Linked DNA regions of Actinospica robiniae DSM 44927. Each later gene encodes a partner of the first gene's protein in a complex. Links are inferred from orthologs where the notes say so. Each region holds a gene or a part of one and is shown in the gene's direction. Other genes may lie near its edges. The genes, in order: trxA and ACTRO_RS03005.

Region 1 (10,546 bases):
CGGACAACCCCATGGTCAAGCAGCAGAAGACCATGATGTACTTCATGCCGATCATCATGGCGTTCTTCTGCTTCGTCGCCCCGGTCGGTGTGCTCATGTACCTGCTCACCTCCAACTTCTGGACCATGGGCCAGCAGTTCTACGTGCTGCGCAACAGTCCGACGCCGGGCTCGGTGGCACACCAGCAGCACCTGGAGCGCAAGGCCGCGAAGGCGTCCAAGAAGGGCCAGCCGGCTCCGGTGGAGGACAAGGCCCCGTCGAAGGACGACACCCCGATCGCGGTCACCTCGACCGGCCGGGCCAAGCCGCAGCGCAACCAGCCCAGCCGTACCACGAAGAGCCAGCGGACCAAGCGGTAGCGCGAGAGTGAGGAGCGGAACGGTGACGACGCAGTCGGAGAGCGCCGTGTCGACGCAGCCGGCAGACGGAGCGGAGGCTGAGCCGGAAGGCCGCCTGGCCCGGCTCGAGGAGGAAGGCGACATCGCCGCCGACTACCTGGAGGGCCTCCTGGATATCGCCGATCTCGACGGCGACATCGACATGGACGTCGAGGGCGACCGCGCCGCGGTGTCCATCGTCGGCGAGGGGCTCGACCACCTGGTGGGTGCGAAGGGCGAGGTGCTCGAGGCGCTGCAGGAGCTGACCCGGCTCGCGGTGACCCGGGAGACCGGCGAGCGCACCCGGCTGATGCTGGACATCGGCGGCCACCGGGCCGCCCGCAAGGCCGAACTGATGAGCCTCGGCGCCGAGGCGGTGACCCAGGCGAAGGAGACCCAGCAGGGTGTCCGGCTGAGCCCGATGTCGCCGTTCGAGCGCAAGGTCGTGCACGACGTCGTCGCCGCCGCGGGTCTGCGCAGCGAGTCCGAGGGCGAGGAGCCCAATCGCTGTGTGATCGTCTACCCGGTCTGACGCATCGGATCCGACCACTCTGCAATCCATGACAGGGCCACCCACGGCGAGGACGCGCCGCAGGGTGGCCCTTCTTGGTGCCTCTGAGCGCGGATCGTTAATCTGGACCATGTTCCACGTGAAACAATCGAGGTGTGTGAATGACCGACGAGCACAGCTGCACCCTCTCCCCGCCGCCGGCTGAGGCCGAGCGCCTCTTCGGCGAGCACCTGCCCGCGATGGCGCGCTACGCCGAGCTGTTGGCCGGGCCGGGCGTGGAGCGCGGGCTGATCGGTCCGCGCGAGGTGGATCGGCTCTGGGAGCGCCACCTGCTCAACTGCGGAGCGGTGGCCGAACTCATCGCCCCGGGCCTCGACGTGGTGGACGTCGGCTCCGGCGGCGGACTGCCGGGTCTGGTGCTGGCGATCGCCCGCCCGGACCTCCGGATCACCCTGCTCGAGCCGCTGCTGCGGCGGACCGTCTTCCTGAGCGAATGCGTGGAGCGGCTTGAGCTGCGCAACGTGGAGGTGCGTCGCGGCCGGGCCGAGGAGTGGGCCGGCCGGGTGGCGGCAGACGTGGTGACCGCCCGCGCGGTGGCGTCGCTGGAGAAGTTGGTCGGCTGGTGCCTCCCCCTGCTCGCACCGAAGGGGCACATGCTCGCGCTCAAGGGCGAGACGGCGGCGAGCGAGCTCGAAGCCGTGGCTCCGAAGCTGCAGAGCCTGGGCGCGGTGAAATGGAGCGTCGTGGAGGTCGGAGCAGAGCTCGGAGACGCGGCGACCCGGGTGGTGCGGATTGATTTGGGGGCACAGGGATACCGCAAGCCCCGATCTCGCCGCGCAGCAAAGTAAGAACGGATACAGTACTTCTTGCTCCTAGGCGCGTGTTCCACGTGGAACCGCCGGCGGACGACCCGCTTTTGCCGTTCCACGTGGAACATGACACCTCGACAGGATGCCGGTTCCACGTGGAACATGAGATCTCGATAGCGCCGGTTCCACGTGGAACGGCATGTTCCACGTGAAACATGGGAGCGCAAGCAAGGGCACCTAGGCATCGACGACGGATGCGACGAGGGGACACGATGGTCGCGCGATCCGAAGGCCATCCCACTAGGGGTCCCGGAAACGGTGACCAATTAAGCAGCGGCGTTCCACTGCCTCGCGGGTGGCGCCTGCAAGAATCTCTGGAAGCGGAAAGCGTGCCACCGGACGGCTTCAGCTGGACATGGCATTCGGACGCTCCGGGCAGTCAACCGCGGGAAGCTGAACGAGCCGTCGCGCCGGCGACGGAGGAAGAGAGTTGGCCGATGCCGTACGACCAGCCGATCGGGTCGGGTGCATACCTCCAGCAGGCGCCGACCGAGGTGGACACCGACACGCTGCACGGGGGTCGTCGGGCGCCTGCAGCCGACAGCGCCGGCGATACGCCCATCGCACGAGAAGCGGAAGCGGCCATCGCCGCCATGTCGCGCAACGTCCAGCCGCTACCGCGTCCGGCCCACACCCGCGTCATGGTGGTGGCCAACCAGAAGGGCGGCGTGGGTAAGACCACGACGACCGTCAACATCGCCGCGTCGCTGGCGCAGTTGGGTGCCAAGGTTCTGGTGGTCGACCTCGACCCGCAGGGCAACGCGTCCACTGCCCTGGGCATCGAGCACCACGCCGATGTGCCTTCGATCTATGACGTGCTGATCGAGCGCTACAGCATGGAAGAGATCGTGCAGCCGGTGGAGGACATCCCCGGGCTCTACTGCGCTCCCGCCACGATCGACCTTGCTGGTGCGGAGATCGAGCTGGTGTCCATGGTGGCTCGCGAAAGCCGCCTGCAGCGGTCTTTGCAGGTCTACCACGACACCATGGACTACATCATCATCGACTGCCCGCCCTCGCTGGGGCTGCTGACGGTCAATGCCCTGGTGGCCGGCAAGGAAGTGCTGATCCCGATCCAGTGCGAGTACTACGCGCTGGAAGGTCTGACCCAGCTGATCCGCAACATAGAGCTTGTGCGGGCGCATCTGAACAAGGACCTGCGCATCTCCACGATCCTGCTCACGATGTATGACGCCCGTACCCGCCTCGCCTCCCAGGTGGCCGACGAGGTGCGGATGCACTTCCCGGCCGAGGTGCTCAGCACCGCGATTCCGCGTTCGGTGCGGATCTCGGAGGCGCCCAGCTACAGCCAGACTGTGATGACGTACGACCCGGCTTCCACCGGTGCGCTCGCCTACCGGGAAGCCGCACGGGAAATCGCCGAGCGCTTCGGCCAGGTTCCCGGGCAACGGTCGACCGATTCCTCGAACTCGCCCACATCGGCGTCGGCCGATGGCTCCACCTTCCGTGAGGTAGCACGATGAACGACCGTCGGCGAGGGCTCGGCCGTGGCCTGGGCTCGCTGATCCCCACCGGTCCCGAGGGCGACGAGGCGCCCGACGCGAGCTCCGCGCCGGCTCCCGTCCCCTCACGCCGGCTTCCGCTGGGCGAGGTCTACCGGCCGGAGGCCGAGGAGGCGGAAGCGCCGAGCGAGATGTTCCACGTGGAACCGAGACTCGTCGCTGGTGCCTACTTCGCCGAACTTCCGCTCTCCGCCATCGTTCCGAACGCGCGTCAGCCGCGTGAGTACTTCGATGAGGACGAACTCGCCGAGCTCGGTCAGTCCATCCGCGAGGTCGGTCTGCTGCAGCCGATCGTGGTGCGCAAGACCGGCGAGGACAAGTACGAACTCATCATGGGGGAGCGGCGTTTCCGCGCTTCCCAGTCGATCGGGCTCGCCGAGATCCCGGCGATCGTGCGGCAGACCGAAGACGAGCGGATGCTGCTCGACGCGTTGCTGGAGAACATGCAGCGCGCCCAGCTGAATCCGCTGGAAGAAGCCGCGGCCTTCGACCAGTTGCTCAAGGACTTCCGCTGCACGCACGACGAGCTCGCCAGCAAGGTCGGCCGCTCCCGCGCGTACATCAGCAATACGCTGCGCCTGCTGCGGCTCTCCCCCTCGGTGCAGGTGAAGATCTCGGCCGGGACGGTCTCGGCCGGGCACGCCAAGGCGCTGTGCAGTCTGGAGACGCACACGGCCCAGGACGAGATCGCGCAGCGCATCATCGCCGAGGGGCTCTCGGTGCGCACGGTCGAGGAGATCGTGCAGACCTTCGGAGCCGAGCGGCCGCGCAAGCAGCGCAAGGCGCGGGCCGGCAGCCGGATCGCGCCGGAGGTGACCGAGTTGGCCGACCGGCTCTCGGATCGCTACGACACCCGCGTCACCGTGAACGTCGGCGGACGGATCGGGAAGGTCATCGTCGAGTTCGGCTCGATCGAGGACCTCGACCGCATCCTTGAGATGATCGCTCCCGGCGAACGGGTGCGCGCCAGCTCATAGCCGCACCACCACCTCCGCAGCCCGCGCCGCCGCGAACCGCTTCGCGGCGGCGCGGGCTGCGGAATAGGCGCCCCCGAGGCGCCGTTTGCATCCACGAGAAGTTGAAATCGGAGAGAGGGCAGCAGGCCGTGCAGGTACCAGAGGGAAGCGAAGTCCGGAACGTCATCATCATCGGTTCCGGACCCGCGGGGTACACCGCCGGGATCTACACCGCTCGGGCCGGGCTCCAGCCTCTCCTGTTCGAGGGCTCGGTGACCGCCGGCGGCGCACTGATGAACACCACCGAAGTCGAGAACTTCCCCGGCTTCCCGGACGGCATCATGGGTCCCGATCTGATGGACGGGCTGCGCAAGCAGGCCGAGCGCTTCGGTGCCGAACTCGTCACCGACGACGTCATCGAGGTGGAGCTCGACGGTCCGATCAAGCGCGTGGTGGACGGCAACGGCGATCCGCACTTCGCCAAGACCGTCATCATCGCCACCGGCTCCGGCTACCGCGAACTCGGTCTGAGCGACGAGAAGCGGCTGTCCGGGCACGGCGTCTCGTGGTGTGCCACGTGTGACGGCTTCTTCTTCCGGGAGAAGGAGATCGTCGTGGTCGGCGGCGGCGACACCGCGATGGAGGAGGCGACCTTCCTCACCCGCTTCGGGCAGAGCGTCACCATCGTGCACCGCCGGAGCGAGCTGCGCGCCAGCAAGATCATGCAGGAGCGCGCCTTCGGCAACCCGAAGATCTCGTTCGCCTGGAACAGCGAGGTCGCCGAGATCCTGGGCGAGGACCGGGTCACCGGCCTCCGCCTGCGCGACACCGTCAACGGCGAAGAGCGCGACATCAAGGCCGACGGCCTGTTCATCGCGATCGGCCACGAACCGCGCAGCACGCTGTTCGCCGGCCAGATCGACCTGGACGACGAGGGCTACGTGAAGGTCGACGCGCCCAGCACCCGGACCAACCTCGAGGGCGTCTTCGCGTGCGGCGACGTCGTCGACCACGTCTACCGTCAGGCGATCACCGCGGCCGGTACCGGCTGCTCGGCCGCGCTCGACGCGGAGCGTTTCCTGGCCGCCCAGGAGCACGCGGAATCCACCCGCCAGTCCTGACGTTCCACCCACAGAGCAGTTCTCTCACGAAGGAGGCCGCCGATGTCGGCGCTCAAGCAGGTCACGGATGCGACTTTCGACGAGGAAGTCCTCAGGAGCGGCAAGCCCGTCCTGGTCGACTTCTGGGCCGAGTGGTGCGGCCCGTGCCGCATGGTCGCGCCGATCCTCGAGCAGATCTCGCAGGAGCACGGTGACAAGCTGGAGATCGTCAAGCTCAACACCGACGAGAATCCGGAAGTCGCGACCAAGTACGGCGTGCTGAACATTCCGATGCTCAACGTCTACGTCAACGGCGAGGTCGTCAAGACGATCGTCGGGGCGAAGCCGAAGCGCGTTCTGCTCAAGGACCTCGAAGACTTCATCGGCTGACCGAGACGAGTCCCTCGTCCAGCACCTGGCTCGTGGAGCCGGGGCAGGAGCCCGCGTACAGCACCGCGTAGAACGTGGTGGTGGATGCGGGCTCTTCGTCGTTCCGGTAGACGACGAGGCTGGCGTCGCCACCGGAGTAGGCCTCGGGCGCGACCGCCGCGACGGTGTAGCCGGCTCGGGCCGGTGCGCGGAAACACGTCGCCATCGCAGGGGACTTCGGCGAGGACACGGTGGCCGTGCTCTCGGAGCCCGAAGTGCCGTCCAGGGCCGCGATCACCATCGTCGTCAGCTCTGACTGGCCCATCGGACGCACCGCCCTTGACGTCGTCGACCCCGCGGCAGCACCCGCGGGTGCGCCGGCCGAGTTGGAAGTGGAAGCAGTGCCGCCGGCATGGAGCAGGGACGAGAGCGCTACGACCACGCCGACGATGACGGCGAGTGCCGCCGTCGGTACGACCAGTGGTCTCCACGCTTTGGCTCGCGGGCGACGCTGCTCGGTCCGCGTCTTCTGCTCGGCTTCGGCGTCGGCCTCCCGCCAGGCCCGCTCCACGGTCGCTTCGAGGCGGATGAGGACCGACTCGGGGATCTCGGGTTCGGGCAGGTCGGCGAGCGAGGTGAGCAGCCGCCCGAGCTCTTCGATCCGAGCCGAGCAGTCGGCACAGCCCGAGGCGTGCTCCAGCGCGCCCGGAGCGGCCTGCTCCGGGCTGAACGCGCACTCGGACACCCCTTCATCGTCGAGGTGCTCGCTCGCCGCGTCACGGGGCTCCTGCAGGTTTCTCATCGGGCACCCCGTTCCTTGCTCTCCGGCGCGGTTGAGGACTCGGTCAACGGCGCGGCCTTCGGGTCGTTCTGTACTGGGACGTCACGATCCGGTCTCGCGTTCCCGGTCGTGCGGAAGATTTCGGCCTCCCGCAGGATTCCGGCGAGCTTCGCCCGGCCGCGGGCACAGCGGCTCTTGACCGTCCCGGACGGCACTTGGAGCACTCGCGCCGCCTCCTCCACCGGCAGCCCCTGCACGTCCACCAGGACCACGGCGGCGCGCTGGTCGGAGGGGAGCTGCGTCAGAGCCTGTTCGAGTATCAGCCGCAGCGCACGCTGTTCGGCCATGTCGGTCGGGTCCGCGGTGGCCTCACGCCAGACCGGCGACTCGGGATCGGGGTAGTGCACCGTGGGACGCGCCGCGGCCCGGCGCAAGCGGTCCAGGCTGGCGTTCACGGTGATCCGGTAGAGCCAGGTGCCCACCGCCGAGTCGCGCCGGAAGCTCGCGGCCGCCTTGAAGGCGGAGAGCGCCGCCTCCTGCAGCGCGTCGGCGGCGTCCTCGGCGTTCCCGGTGGTCCGCAGCGCCACCGCCCACATCCGGCCGCGGTGGCGCGCGAGTAATTCCCCGAAGGCCTCGCGCTCCCCCGCGAGATGCCTGCGCAGGCAGTCGAGATCAGCGCTGTCGTCAGGCGCCATAGACGCGGACGTCTATCAGACCGTCCCGATAGCCCTCGGGGGTGCTGGTCGAGGTCACGGCCGACTCGTACGGCAGCGTGGTGAACAGGACCATCACGTACTGCGTGGTCACCGGGGAGAACTTGACCGCGATGTCCTGGCCGGCCGTCAGCTGGGAGTCGGTGCCCTGGACCGTGTAGCCGGCCGGACCGGCGGTCTTGGACCAGGTCGGGGAGGCGGACGCCGAAGCGCCGGCCGTCAGCACCTCCACCGTGCCGCCGCTGAACGGCACCTGGAACTTCACCTCGTCCAGCTCGTGCTGGGCGGCCAGGTCGAAGATCAGCCCTATCCCGCTGCCGCCGGTGTACGAGCCGTTGAAGCTGACGCCCTGGAGCTGGGTGGTGGTCTTCCAGCCGGTCGTCGAGCTGCCGTCGAACGCCGACTTCGCGGACTTTATCGAGCTCTGCGAGGGGTTCTCGTCCCAGACCGAGGCGGTGTGGATGCTCAGCTGGGAGCCCACCGTGCCGGGCGGGATGGTGACCGTGCCGACCGACGGCGTGCCGCCGCTGCTGGTGATCGCCGAGGAGCCGCCGTTTCCGCCGCCGGCGAACTGGAAGGCGGCGAGCGTGGCCAGCGCCAACACCGCGCAGCCGGCCACGGCCAGCACGCCGCGGCGGCGCCAGAACGGCCCGCCGGCACGGCCGGCGGACGTCGGGGTCCACGACGGCGGGGAGTCGTGCAGCTCGGTGGGGCGCCCGGCCGAGGCCGAGGACATCACGGTGGTCGGCGCGGACTCGCGGGAACGGCTGCGCGGCAGCACGGAGGTCGGCTCGGCCAGCTCGTCGTGCAGCCGCGGCAGCGAGCGGATCACGTCGGCGAGTTCCTTGACCGTGGTGATCGCCGGCGCCGACTCGTCGCCCATGCCCAGGGCCCGGCGCACCGCCGTGTCCACCTGCTTGGGCACCGCGGCGCGGACCTGGGCCGGGCTGTACGGGCGGTCCAGGGCCGCGTCCCGGGGGGCCGGGGGGAGCGGGAGCTCGCCTTGGGCCTCCGGCCAGAGCGCGGTCAGCGCGGCGTACCAGATCCGGCCGAGGGCGAGCACGTCCGCGGCGTAGCGGGCCTCCGCCGGGTGTACCTCCGGCGCGTCGCCGCCGAGCGTCGCCTCCACCAGCAGCCCGCGCACCTTGACCTGCCCGGCCGCGGTGATCAGCACGGTGGCCGGGTTGAGCGCGCCGTGCGCCACCTCCGCCTCGTGCGCCCGCACCATCGCCTCGGCCGCCTCGCGGATCATGGCCGTGGCCTTGGCCGGGCTCAGCGGGCCCTCCTGCAGCCGCTCCCCCAGCTGCTCGGCGCCCGGGACCCACTCGGTGACGATGTAGAGAAGGTCCTCGTCGCGCACGGCGTCGAGGACCTGGACGAACCGGGCGTCGGCCACCGCCGCGGCGTCCCGGGCGGCTCGGGCGACCTCCTCGAGCAGCGGATGGTCCGCGGCGATGAGGTCCACCCCGACCTTGCGGTTGAGCAGCTCGTCGACGCCGACCCAGAGCTGCGGGTCCGGTGTGTGGGTGCCGCCGAAGCCGCGAACGAGGCGCTCGAGCCGGTAGCGGCCGCCGAGACGGCGTCCGGGGGACCACAGCTGTCCCGCGGACACGGTCGTGTCGGTGGGGTTTTCGTCGGGGGTGTCGGCCAGGGCAGCCACGGCCCTCCCTCACGGTTTTCTTGCGGCGGTTCGGTCGTTCGCTTCCCGCCCCATGCTAGTGCTATCGGCCGAGGCGCGCTTTCACCGTACCCAACAAGGAATTCAGCTCCTGCACCCGCATGGCCCGCGCGATCAGCACGAAGATCAGCAGGAACAGCGCGCCGCCGCTGGCGAGTCCGGCCATCGCGCCGATGGTGCCGGCGCCGCGCATGTCGGTCACGTAGATGCCGGCCGGCCCGCCGATCGCGGTCGCGATTCCGGCCGCCACGCACAGCTTGACGTGCACCCGCAGCACCCGCCTGGCGTCGAACCCGCCGACCAGGGCCTTGAGCTTCCCGGCGGTGATGACCATGCCGACCAGGTAGGAGACCGAGTACGCCACGCACATTCCGGCCACCGCCCACGAGGTACCGCCGAGCACCACGTAGGAGAGCCAGGCCAGCCCGGCGTTGGCGACGCCGATCCAGAGCGAGATGAAGAACGGCGTGCGCGTGTCCTCGTACGCGTAGAAGCCGCGCAGCATGACGAACTGGGCCGAGTACGGGATCAGGCCGATGCTGAAGGCCATGAGCATGTAGCCGAGGTTGTGCGACTGCTCGGGCGTCATGTTGCCGTGGCCGAGCAGGATCGAGACGATCTGCTGGGCGAAGGCCAGGAACGCGAAGCCGCACGGGACGATCGCCACGCCGGAGGCGCGCAGGCTGTAGGAGATCGCGTCGCCCACGGCCTTCTTGTCCCCGGTGTGCGCGAACCTGCTCATCCGCGGCAGCAGCGCGGTGACGATCGAGACGGTGATGACGGACTGCGGCAGGATCCACAGCGTGATCGCGTTCGAGTACGCCGAGTAGCCGACGCCGGCGTTCGCGTTGTGCGCGCGCGAGCCCATCGACGTGGCCATGTACGTCACGGCCCAGTTCACCACGGTGCTCACGCCGACGGTCGCCAGCGTCCACTTGGCCAGGGTCATCGACTTGCCCAGACCCGTGCCGCGCCAGTCGAAGCGGGGCCGATAGGACACGCCCGCGCCGCGCAGGTACGGGATGAGCGTCACGGCCTGGAGCACGATGCCGAGGGTGGTGCCGAGGCCTAGGAGCAGCTGTTCCCCGCCGGTGATCGTCTGCGGGGTGTTGGCCACGCCGTTGACGATCCACAGGTACGCGCCGAGCGTGGCGATCTGCACCACGTTGGCCAGCACCGGGGTCCACATCATCGGCCCGAAGCTGTCCTTGGCGTTCAAGATCTGGCCGAGCATGACGGACAGGCCGTAGAAGATGATCTGGGGCAGGCAGAAGCGGGCGAAGTTGATCGTGGCCTCGCGCTGGGCACCGGTGTAGCCGCCCGCGTAGACGTCGATCAGCAGCGGCGCCGCGAGCACGGCCAGCGCCGTGAGCGAGCCGAGGAAGACGATGGTCATGGTCAGCAGCCGGTCGATGAAGGCCTGGCCGCCGTCCCGGTCGTCCTTCATCGCGCGCACCAGCTGCGGCACGAAGATCGCGTTGACCGCGCCGCCGGCCACGATCGCGTAGATCATGTTCGGCAGGTTGTTGCCGACGTTGAACGAGTCCGAGAGCGCGCCGGTGCCGAGCGCCGCGACGATCAGCGAGGTGCGCACGATGCCGGTCACCCGGGAGACGATGGTGCCCATCGCCATGATCCGGCTGGCCTTGGAGACGCTGACCTTCGCCGC
Region 2 (10,820 bases), 5.3 Mb from region 1 along the record:
GGGAAATTCCGCCCGGTAGGCGAGAGCTGCGATGAAGCTCACTGTCGAGCCCAGGAGGAAGAAGATCCCGGCGATGCCGAACAGCAGTTTTCCCTGGACGGGTGAGGTCAGCTCGTCGGGCTCACTCATCGTCGCGCGGATTCTCCGTATGTGATCGTCTGGTGGTCCCGATACTCTCTCGTGACAGGGTCGCGCTCGGGCAGGCGCGCCAACGTCCTCCGCCTCTATGGCCACGTAGGCGTGCTTTGAGGCGGACGGGCATGAGATCTGGACGTCGCCGAGACCCCTGCCGGGCCACCCTGACGCGCCACAGTTCGCTACGCCTTCAGCCGCCTGTTTCGGTGGCCGAGTCACACCGGCGAACGTAGGTTATTGAGGAGTGGCTCCTGTCATCCCTCCGCTCGTTCAGCCCCCGGGCTGTTTGCGGGGGTGGCCCGATCAGTGTGACCTGCGGGCGTAGCCGCCAGTGCGACATCGCCCCCTTCGGGGGTTCTGATTCACGTCACGACAATAAACCGACAAGGAACCACATCGGTGCGAGACTCTCATCGGCGAGCAGTCACCCTGGTGATCGCCGTACTCCTCAGCATCGCGAGCCTCGTCACGCCGTCCGCACTCGCCTCCGCTTCCGCACTGGCCGTAGCTTCCGCGCCGGTCACCGGCCGTGCCTATTTCGGGATCGGCAACATCACGGCGACGTACTCCGCCACGCAGCTCAGCGGTGGAGACACATTCACCGTGACGGTCACCTTCACCAATACCGGCGATGTGACAGCCACCGCGACCTACATGTTCAACACCGTGGACGGCAACGGCAATCCCGTATTCGTCCTCGATTCCTGCGGTGCGATCTTCAGTCAGGCGTGCGACACCACCGGGGGAGACGTGCGGGTCCGCGTCCCGGTCGTGGCTGTGTTCACCAGCCTCACCGTTCCTGTTCGGGTGCACATCAACCCTGCTGCTGCGGCCGGCGTCTATAGAGTCCTCCAGTTAGGGAAGATGAACGGCGTCAGCCCGCCCAAGGCCTTCGCGCCGGCCGTCTACTTCACGGTCCTGGCTCCGGCCACCGCGGCTCCGGACGTGCACGTGCATCGCGCGGTGGGCGCTTGCGCGCTCACCGTTTGATCAGCACTCCGGCCAGCTTGTCGCAGCGTTCGGAGAGTTCGTGCCCGGGCCCGCGCGCCCTGGCGGTGAGCACGGCCCGGGCGTGCGCGGCGGTGATCGGGTCGTCGGTGACGTAGACGTAGGGTGCCCCGGGAGCGCGGTCGTGCACCACGCCGTCGAGCGGTGTCTTGAGCGGGATCGCGCAGCCGAGCTGGAGGAACTGGGTCAGGCCCGTGCCGTCCGCGATCCACGCCGCGGCGCGCTCCGCGTACGCCTCGGCGGCGCGTGCGCTCAGGAAGACGTCCGGCCAGAGCGTGGCCAGATAGTCCACGGCTATCCGGTCGGCGTCGTAGTGGTCCTTACCGCCGATCATGTAGTCCCACATGCGCACCGGATGCGGGACGTGCGGGTCGATCTCAGGCGGCTGCCACCGCTGTCCGACGACTGACACCCAGCGATCGTCACCTGACTCTTCGTCCATGGCGCTCAGGCTACTGACCTGTGCGGGCACGCGCGCCTCGCCACCGACGCGGCTCCCGATCACCCGGCCGGTTGAGCGGGCGCGGCTTGGTTGCAGCGCGGGTACTTATTGACCGTGTCGAACGCCTGACAGCCCGGCAGAGCGATGCCAAACTGGCCGGGTGACAGGTCGTGCCGGTGGTCGCCGCCTCGCGGCCTCGGTCTGCTGCGTGGCCCTCGTCGCCCTGGCAGCCTCCGATTGCGCCGCGTCCGGCGGCGCACCAGCCCATTCCGCCGCCGTGCCGTCCGCGTCGGACGGCGAGCCGGGGCAGTGGATCACCTACAACGGCGGCAACGAGAGACAGGGCACGGCGACCTCCGAGACCGCCGCCTCAAGCACGCCTTCGCCGTCCCCGTCCTCCCCGCTTGCGATCGCTTGGCACGCGAAGCTCGACGGGGCTGTCTACGGCCAGCCGCTGCTGGTCGGCGATCGCATTCTGGCCGCGACCGAGAACGACTCGGTCTACGCGCTCGATGAGAGTGACGGCCGGGTGCTGTGGCATACCCGCATCGGTAGCCCTCAGCCGCTGTCCGGCCTGCCGTGCGGCGACATCGATCCGCTCGGTATCACCTCCACGATGGCCTACGACCCCGCCACCGGCTCGTTGTTCACGCTCGCCGAGACCGACGGGGGCCAGCACACCCTGGTGGCTATCGACCCGTCCACCGGAGGTGTGCGGTGGCGGCGTTCGGTCGAGCCGCCCAGCGGCGTCCCCATGGACACGCAGCAGCGGGCCGCGCTCACGGTCGCGTTCGGCCGCGTGTACGTGCCCTTCGGCGGTCTCGACGGGGACTGCGGCAAGTACATCGGCTCCGTGGTCGGCACGCCGGCGAGCGGGCAAGGCGCCCAGGTCCATTACGCCGTGCCGACCTCGCTTCGCGGCGCGATCTGGGCACCCGGCGGCCTGCTGACCGTCGGCGGCACCCTCTACGCCGCTGCCGGCAACGGCGCTTCGACCACCGGATTCGACGGCAGCGACTCGGTCATCGCACTCGGCCCGGATCTCGCCCGCCTCGGCTTTTTCGCCCCTGCCACCTGGGCGCAGGACAACGCGGACGACCTCGACCTCGGCTCGATGACACCGGCGCTGGTCGGCGACCGAATCCTCGCGCTCGGCAAACGCGGAACCGCGTACCTGCTGGCCGCGGACCGCCTCGGCGGCGTCGGCGGGCAGATTGCGCAGTCGCGGGTGTGCCCAGCGTTCGGTGCGGCCGCCGTACGCGGCAGCACGGCCTACGTGGCCTGCCCGGACGGCATCCGCGCGATCGATACGGCCGGCGACCGGATCAGCGTCTCGTGGAGGTCAGCGGCCCGCGCCAACGGCTCGCCGACCCTCTCCGGCGGCGACGTGTGGGCCGTGGCCTGGCCCGCTGGCACCTTGTACCGCTTCGCGGCGTCCACCGGCGCGGTCACCGGCCTCATCGCACTCGGCACGGTCCCGCATTTCGCGTCAGCCACCCTCGCCGACGGCCGGGCCTTCGTCGGCACGATCAACGGCGTCACCGCGATCGATCGGTAAAGCCGGTCCCGCGTGGTGTCACTGTGCTTCGAATGCCGCGTCGGCGTCCGGGTACGCCGGAAACGGGGTCTGAGTCCCTGATCACTCAGAACCTTGAGATGTTGCTAAACGCGGGAATCCGGATCGAGCTGCCTTTGGTCGTCGGCCGCCGTACCGGACGCGGCTCGTGTTGCGGCCGATCGCCGGAAGCGCCCCCCGCACGCCGGCTAGTAGCAGCCCTTGCGAGTCAGGGTCAGTTCTTCCGCCGCCGGCGCCTGGCGGCAGCAGGCGGTCTGGTCGCGCCTGATGTTGCCGTCGGTCTGGCCTTCGAGGTCGGGGCGGGCGTCGGCGAGCACGGTGTAGACCTCCCAGCGCTCGCTCCCGGGCCCGGTGACCCAGACCTTGTCCTGAAGCGCGTAGCAACAGGTGGTGTTCTCCTCCACGTCGGTGGCCAGGCCCTCGCCGGCCAGGCGCGAGATCGCCTCGGCCACCTGTGCGGCGCCCTCGACCTCGACGCCGAGGTGGTCGAGGCGGGTGGGCTCGTCGTCGTCGCCTTCGAGCAGGACGAGCTTGAGCGGGGGCTCGGTGATGGCGAAGTTGGCGTAGCCGGGGCGGCGCTTGGCCGGCTCGACGCCGAAGAGCTTGCTGTAGAACGCGATCGAGTCATCGAGGTCGGATACGCGCAGGGCGAGTTGGACGCGGGACATGGCGGTCACTCTTCCATTGATTCGACGGATGTCTATGCAGTCGAGCTTGCCCCTTGAATCGATAACTGTCAACATAGATGCATGTCGAAGAAGGAACTCGCGGTGCTCCAGCCGCCCGCCTGCTGCACCCCGATGGTGCGCGAGCCGCTGTCCGAGCAGGACGCGAAGGCGTTGGCGGCCTCGTTCAAGGCGCTCTCGGATCCGGTGCGGCTTCGGCTGCTCTCGCTGATCGCCTCGTTCGAGGGTGGCGAGGCGTGTGTGTGCGATCTGACCGGCCCGTTCGATGTCTCGCAGCCGACCATCAGCCACCACCTGAAAGTGCTGCGCGAGGCCGGGCTGATCGACTCGGAGCGGCGCGGGACCTGGGTCTACTACTGGGTGCTACCCGACGCGCTCGCGCGGCTCGGCTCGCTGCTGGCCACCGACGGCGCAGCCGGCGCGTCCGCCCGATGAGTAGCGAGTCGGCCCGCCGCGCGCTCGCCGAAGCGCTGGGCACCGGGCTGCTGGTCGCGATCGTGGTCGGCTCTGGTATCACGGCGCAGCGCCTGTCCCCGGGCGACATCGGCTTGGAACTGCTGGAGAACTCGATCGCGACCGCTCTCGGTTTGGGTGCGCTGATCCTGATGCTCGGCCCGGTATCCGGCGCGCACTTCAACCCGGTGGTCACCCTCGCCGACTACGTTCTCGGCCGCCGCACCGGTGCCGGGCTCGACGCGGCCACCGTGGCGGTGTTCATCCCGGCGCAGGTCGCGGGCGGCATCGGCGGTGCGGCGCTGGCCAACCTGATGTTCGGCTTGCCCACCGTCACCGCCTCCACCCACGTGCGCGACGGCGGGCACCTGTGGCTCGGTGAAGTCGTCGCGACGGCAGGTCTCGTGCTGCTGGTCTTCTCGCTGGCCCGCACCGGCCGCGGCGCTTATGGCCCGGCGGCGGTCGGTGCGTACATCGGCGCGGCGTACTGGTTCACCTCGTCGACCAGCTTCGCCAACCCGGCCGTCACCATCGCACGTGCGTTCACTGACACGTTCTCCGGGATAGCGCCGGGCTCGATCGCCGGATTCGTCGGCGCGCAACTTCTCGGCGCCGCTATCGGAGTCGGCTTGGTCGCAGTCCTCTTCCCGCACCGCCCGACCCCGGCCAAGCCGCTTGCCTCCGCCGAGCCGCTCGGAGCCGAACACGTCACGATCCCCACGACCGCGAGGACCGCCCCATGACCGACAAACCCAGCGTGCTGTTCGTGTGCGTACACAACGCCGGCCGCTCCCAGATGGCCGCCGGATTCCTCACCCACCTGGCAGGCGACCGGATCGAGGTGCGCTCGGCCGGTTCCGCGCCGGCCGGCACCGTCAACCCCGCCGCCGTGGAGGCGATGAAGGAAGTCGGCATCGACATCTCCGCCGAGGCCCCGAAGATCCTGACCATCGACGCGGTCAAAGCCTCCGACGTGTGCATCACCATGGGCTGCGGCGATACCTGCCCGGTCTTCCCGGGCAAGCGCTACCTCGACTGGAGCCTCGACGACCCGGCAGGCCAGGGCGTCGAGGCCGTCCGACCGATCCGCGACGAGATCGAGCGGCGCGTCCGAGCTCTGATCGCGCAACTCGCTCCGCACGGTTAGGCGGCGAACAAGGCCGTTCCGCGTTTCGTTTGGATGAAGCCACGGCGTGGCACAGGATAGGGCTCCGCCATACCCGTCCGTCCGTGCCGCGAGGTTGCCATGCGCAGATTTCTGATATCCGCTGTGATGATCATGTTTTGCGTTTCGGGATGTACGTCGCTTGGCGGCGCGCCGTCGCCGTCGGATTCGGGAAGTTCGAGCCCGCAGGCGCGTTCGGCCGGGCTGCTTCAGGTGCACGACCCCGGGAAGCTGACCGGGACCGCGCCGGATTCGTGCCGTGCGTTGTCCGGGCCGCGCCCGGATGCGTCGTGCACGCCGGGTGCGATAGACCCGGCGGTGACGCAGGCGAACATAACGACGACGATATGTGCCTCGGGGTACACGGCGAAGGTGCATCCCTCGTCCTCGGCCACGAACCGGCTGAAGGCGCAGATGTACCAGGCCTATGGGATCGCCTCGGGCACCGTGTCCGAGCTCGATCACCTGGTGCCGCTGGAACTCGGCGGAGCGAACGACGTGGCGAACCTGTGGCCGGAGATCGGGAAGCTGCCCAACCCGAAGGACAAGGTGGAGAACGATCTGCGCGAGGACGTGTGCTCGGGGAAGGTGTCGCTGGCTGCCGCGCAGAAGGCGATAGCGGCGGACTGGATGACCGCGGAGGAGCAGCTCGGGGTGTCGTGAGCCGCGGTGTCGCCGGTCTGCCGTCAGGCTCCGGCGACGGCGGCGACGCCGGTGTCGGTGCCGACGAAGACCTGGTCGCCGGACAGAGTGGGGGAGACGAAGTTCGGGGTCGGGCCGCCGAGGTAGATCTGTGCCTTGGCGGCGCCGGTGGCCGGGTCGAGGGCGTAGAGCTCTCCGGCGAAGTAGTTCACCCACCAGACCGCGCCGCCGCCGACAGTGGGGGAGCCTTCGGCGGGAAGGGTGGATTTCCACAGCACCGTCGGAGTGCCGATCAACGCGTCTGACCTGGGCCGAGCGAGACTGTGGGTGATCGGCCCCTTCGATTCTCAGGCTAGGGACCACGGAGGCATCCGCCAGAGTCCCACCCAGGCAGAGATCCGCTCGGTCCCGAACCTGTCTGTCGGCCCGCATTGCACATGGACGGCGATATGGTTTCAGGCTGAAATTACCAAGGCCGTCGGCGCTGAAGCGCACTCACGGCAACACCACGCAGAGATGGCCGTCGCTCACGGCGGTGACAGCGTGCTTCTGCTTAGGCGATCGTCTCGATCCCGGGCTGGCCGACGTGGTCGCGCAGGCCCAGGCGCAGATGCTCTGAGTGGTAGACGGCTTCGTCGAGAAGGGCGGCGACGTGGTTGTCGTAGAGGGCATACACGGTGTTCTTGCCCTGACGCGTGCCGGTGACGAGGCCGAGGTGGCGCAGTAGGCGCAGTTGGTGGGAGACGGCGGACTGCTCCATGCCGATCTCGCGGGCCAGCTCAGTGACCGTACACGCGCCCCGGCGCAGTCGCACGAGGATCAGCAGGCGGCTGGGGGTGGCCAGTGCCTGGAGCGTCTCGGCCACGGCGGCAGCAGACGCGGCGTCGAGCACCGCCTGCGGGGCCCGCTCACGCGGCACGTTCTCCTGCTCGGCGTTGACATGACCCATGCACGAAGCATACCAGCGGTGTTCGCATGAAGAAATATTCATGCGATCAGGTATAGTCGGCCGGGTAGCTCCCCAAGATCGAGGATCCGCCATGCCCACCGACATGATCGACACCCGGCCCGCCGCCGTGCAGAGCGGACCCGCCGAGCCCACCCGCCCCGTGCAGCGGGGGTGTGGTCGCTGCCCGAGGTGAAGTGGGCGGCGCTGGCGACGGCGCTGTTCCTGGTGGGTCTGGTCGCTCATTTTGCCCACGCGCCCGGGTGGCTGCCGTGGACGTTCTTCCTCGTCTGCTACGCGGCCGGCGGGTGGGAGCCGGGCCTGGCCGGGCTGGGCGCGCTGCGCGAGAAGACCCTCGACGTCGACCTGCTCATGGTGCTCGCCGCAATCGGCGCCGCGGCCGTCGGACAGGTGCTGGACGGTGGGCTGCTGATCGTCATCTTCGCGACCTCCGGTGCGCTCGAGGCGGTAGCGACCCATCGCACCGCTCAGGCCGTCCGCGGGCTGCTCGACCTCGCCCCCGAGCGCGCTGTGCGTTTGGCCGGAAACGACGCGGAAGAACTCGTCGACGCCGCGGCCCTGAGTGTCGGTGACGTCGTACTCGTGCGTCCCGGGGAGCGGATCGCAGCCGACGGCCGGGTCGTGTCCGGCGCGAGCGAAGTGGATCAGGCCACCATTACCGGGGAGCCGCTGCCGGTCGCCAAGTCCGAAGGCGACGAGGTCTTCGCGGGCACCCTCAACGGCACCGGCGCGCTGCGTGTCCGGGTAGGCCGCGAGGCCTCCGAAAGCGTGGTCGCCCGGATCGTCGCGATGGTCGAAGACGCCTCGGAGACCAAGGCGAAGACGCAGCTGTTCATTGAGAAGGTCGAGCAGCGCTACTCGATCGGCATGGTGAGCGCGACCGTGCTGCTGTTCGCGATCCCGCTGCTTGCGGGCGCGGCGTTCCAGCCGAGCCTGCTGCGCGCGATGACCTTCATGATCGTCGCATCGCCCTGCGCCGTCGTCCTCGCGACCATGCCGCCGCTGCTCGCCTCGATGGCCAACGCCGGCCGCCACGGCGTGCTGGTGAAATCCGCGGTCGTAATGGAGCAGCTCGGCGCGACCACGCGCGTGGCGTTCGACAAGACCGGCACCCTGACCGAGGGCACGCCCCGCCTGGCCCGCATCCAGTCGCTCTCGAGCACCGATCTGTCCGAGCAGCAGATCCTCGCCCTCGCCGCCTCCGCGGAGAACCCGTCCGAGCACCCGCTGGCCCGCGCGATCGTCACCGCGGCCCGCGAGGCCGGGCACACGCTCGTGGGCACCGAGGAGTTCGCCGCGATCCCCGGCCAGGGCGTGCGCGCCCGCGTCCAGGGCCACGACGTGGAGATCGGCAGCCCCACCCGCCTGCTCGACGATCCCGCAGACGGCGAACTCGCCGACGTCATCACGCAGCTCGAAGTCTCCGGCCACACCGCAGCGCTGGTGCGTGTGGACGGCAAGCCGGTGGCCGTCTTCGGCATCGCCGACCGCCTGCGACCCGCCGCAGCCGACGCCGTGGAACGGATCGCCACCGTCACCGGCACTGCGCCGCTCCTGCTGACCGGCGACAACCAGCGCGCCGCCGACCTGCTCGCCGCCCAGGCCGGCATCACCGACGTGCGCGCGGAACTGCTGCCGCAGGACAAGGTCGAAGCGGTCCGTTCACTGGAGGCTTACGGCCAGCGAATCCTGCTGGTCGGCGACGGCGTGAACGACGCGCCCGCGCTCGCCGCCGCGCACACCGGCGTCGCGATGGGCCGGGCGGGATCGGACCTCGCGCTCGACACCGCCGACGCCGTCATCATGCGCGACGACCTCGCCACCATCCCCGCAGTGATCACGCTCTCGCGCCGCGCCCGCACGGTCGTGCAGGCCAACCTCGTCATCGCGTCCGTCATCATCCTCGCCCTGGTCACCTGGGACCTGGCCGGCCACCTCCCGCTTCCGCTCGGCGTGCTCGGGCACGAGGGCTCCACCGTGATCGTGGGCCTCAACGGCCTGCGGATGCTGCGCAAATCCGCCTGGACCAAGGCACTGCGATGAGCGGAGGAAAGAAGGAAACCAAACAGAAGGCGCAGACGCAGATCGGCGCGGCCACCGTCACCGTGTGCCGCGGCTGCTGCTGCGGACGGGTCGAGAAGAACCCTGGCGTCGACCACGCCGGACAGCTCGCCACCCTGCGCGAACGCCTCGGCCCGGCACGCGTTCGCGTCTCGGACTGCCTCGACGTGTGCGAGCAGTCCAACGTCATCGTCGTCAGCCCGGCTCCAGCCGCGCGCGCCGGCGGGGAACGCCCGGTCTGGCTCGGCCTCGTCCACGACCCTGACGCCGTCACCGACATCGCCGACTGGGCCCAGGCCGGCGGCCCCGGCGCCGCCGAGCCTCCCGCGATTCTCGACCTCTACCGCTTCAGCCCTTCCCGCCGCGTCCGCGCGGAATCAGGCATCGACTCGTAGCGGCCGCAACGGTCTGCCGCTGTGCGTACGGCCTGCGGTTGCCGAACAGGCGCGCGACCAGCCCGCCGCCCTTGCGGGTGTTGCGCGGCGGGCAGGAGCAGCGCTCGGAGCCCGGGATTCCGGCGAGCACTTGCTCGACGTGCATCCCGCATCCTCGATAGGTGGCCTTGCCGCAGGACTTGCAGGTGGCACGCTGGCACGTGGGTGGATCTCTCTTCAGGCGGCGAGGCCGAGCCCGGTGGCCGGTCCCAGCGCCAGATCGATGAGCACGACCGATCCCGCCTTGCCTATTGCACGCGGCAGCCGTTGCCGCGACAGGAACGCCCGAACAGCGGGGAGATGGGGCAGAGGTTGAACACGCCGGTGGCCAGCGGCAGCAGGCCGAAAACGGCCAACGCCCACCACGCTCCGCCGGCGGCGACGCCGACGGCGATCAGGGCCAAGCCGATCAGGATCCTGATCGTGCGGCCAGGGCGGGTGGACATGAAATCGAGGAAGTGCATGAGATGCTCTGTCTTTCTGCGGGGTGCTTGGTGCGGTCAGTGCGAGAAGCGGATGTCGGGCAGGATCCGGGCTAGCCGGCGCGGGCAGGACCACGTCGCGTGGTTCATCAGCCGCAGCAGCACGGGAAGCAGGACGAGGCGGATCAGGGCCGCGTCGAGGAAGACCGCGACGCCGAGGATGACGCCCATCTCCTTCGGCGGCAGAGGCCCGGAGAGCGCGAAGGTGAAGAACACCGCGACCATGACGGCGGCTGCCGCGAACACGACGCGCCCGGAGTGGCGCAGCGCGCCGGTGACCGCGGCTTTCGGGTCGCCGGTCAGTTCGTAGTGTTCCTTGGCTGCGGCGAGCAGGAACACGGTGTAGTCCATCGCGATCGCGAAGATCATGGCGAAGAAGAACACTGGTGCCCAGCCGTCCAGGAAGTGCTGCGGGGTGAATCCGAGCACTGAGGCGCCGTGGCCGTTCTGGAAGACCAGCCGGGCGACGCCGAACGCGGCGGCGGTGGACAGCAGGCTGGTGAGCGTGCCGGCCAGGGCGGCGAGCGGGGCGCGCAGCGCGACCAGCAGCAGGAGGAACCCGAGGCCGAGCACGGTGCCGATGACCAGCGGGGTCTTGGCGTTCAGGGCGGACTGCAGGTCCAGATTCTCCACCGCCGCGCCGCCCACGATCGCGTGTGCGGGCAGGCCGGCGCGCAGGTGCTCGACCGTGGCGCCGAGTGCGGGGCTGGAGGGATCGACGCTCGGCACGGCCTGGATCAGCACCAGGTCCGCGCCGTCGGCGGCGCGT

Evidence for each region.
Region 2: the proteins of trxA (region 1) and ACTRO_RS03005 are in contact, whole or in part, in an NMR structure (PDB 2IPA), measured with the Bacillus subtilis proteins. The link is inferred for Actinospica robiniae DSM 44927 from one-to-one orthologs.

Annotation. Positions count from the first base shown.
Region 1 is NZ_KI632511.1:5,952,606-5,963,151, forward strand. What follows is about bases 4,345-7,062. They hold trxA (thioredoxin), read left to right. Parts: upstream 4,345-5,399; coding sequence 5,400-5,726; downstream 5,727-7,062. Other genes in these bases: trxB (thioredoxin-disulfide reductase), read left to right, coding at 4,386-5,357; ACTRO_RS25375 (hypothetical protein), read right to left, coding at 5,716-6,507; sigM (RNA polymerase sigma factor SigM), read right to left, coding at 6,504-7,062. Outside these bases: membrane protein insertase YidC, read left to right, coding at 1-359; ACTRO_RS25345 (R3H domain-containing nucleic acid-binding protein), read left to right, coding at 406-909; 16S rRNA (guanine(527)-N(7))-methyltransferase RsmG, read left to right, coding at 1,050-1,736; ACTRO_RS25355 (AAA family ATPase), read left to right, coding at 2,351-3,241; ACTRO_RS25360 (ParB/RepB/Spo0J family partition protein), read left to right, coding at 3,238-4,257; more of sigM, read right to left, coding at 7,063-7,181; ACTRO_RS25385 (protein kinase family protein), read right to left, coding at 7,171-8,859; murein biosynthesis integral membrane protein MurJ, read right to left, coding at 8,921-10,546. UniProt on the Bacillus subtilis protein: Participates in various redox reactions through the reversible oxidation of its active center dithiol to a disulfide and catalyzes dithiol-disulfide exchange reactions.
Region 2 is NZ_KI632511.1:686,287-697,106, forward strand. What follows is about bases 3,752-6,743. They hold ACTRO_RS03005 (arsenate reductase ArsC), read left to right. Parts: upstream 3,752-5,039; coding sequence 5,040-5,447; downstream 5,448-6,743. Other genes in these bases: ACTRO_RS02990 (ArsI/CadI family heavy metal resistance metalloenzyme), read right to left, coding at 3,752-3,829; ACTRO_RS02995 (ArsR/SmtB family transcription factor), read left to right, coding at 3,911-4,282; ACTRO_RS03000 (aquaporin), read left to right, coding at 4,279-5,043; ACTRO_RS45150 (HNH endonuclease), read left to right, coding at 5,784-6,128; ACTRO_RS03015 (PQQ-binding-like beta-propeller repeat protein), read right to left, coding at 6,152-6,403. In the rest of the region: ACTRO_RS42650 (GGDEF domain-containing protein), read right to left, coding at 1-234; ACTRO_RS02975 (hypothetical protein), read left to right, coding at 535-1,125; ACTRO_RS02980 (SAM-dependent methyltransferase), read right to left, coding at 1,115-1,585; ACTRO_RS02985 (outer membrane protein assembly factor BamB family protein), read left to right, coding at 1,746-3,143; more of ACTRO_RS02990, read right to left, coding at 3,350-3,751; more of ACTRO_RS03020, read right to left, coding at 6,744-7,056; ACTRO_RS03025 (heavy metal translocating P-type ATPase), read left to right, coding at 7,228-9,117; ACTRO_RS03030 (hypothetical protein), read left to right, coding at 9,114-9,530; ACTRO_RS03035 (YgaP family membrane protein), read right to left, coding at 9,818-10,033; ACTRO_RS03040 (MMPL family transporter), read right to left, coding at 10,070-10,820. UniProt on the Bacillus subtilis protein: Catalyzes the reduction of arsenate [As(V)] to arsenite [As(III)]. In vitro, can dephosphorylate para-nitrophenyl phosphate (pNPP).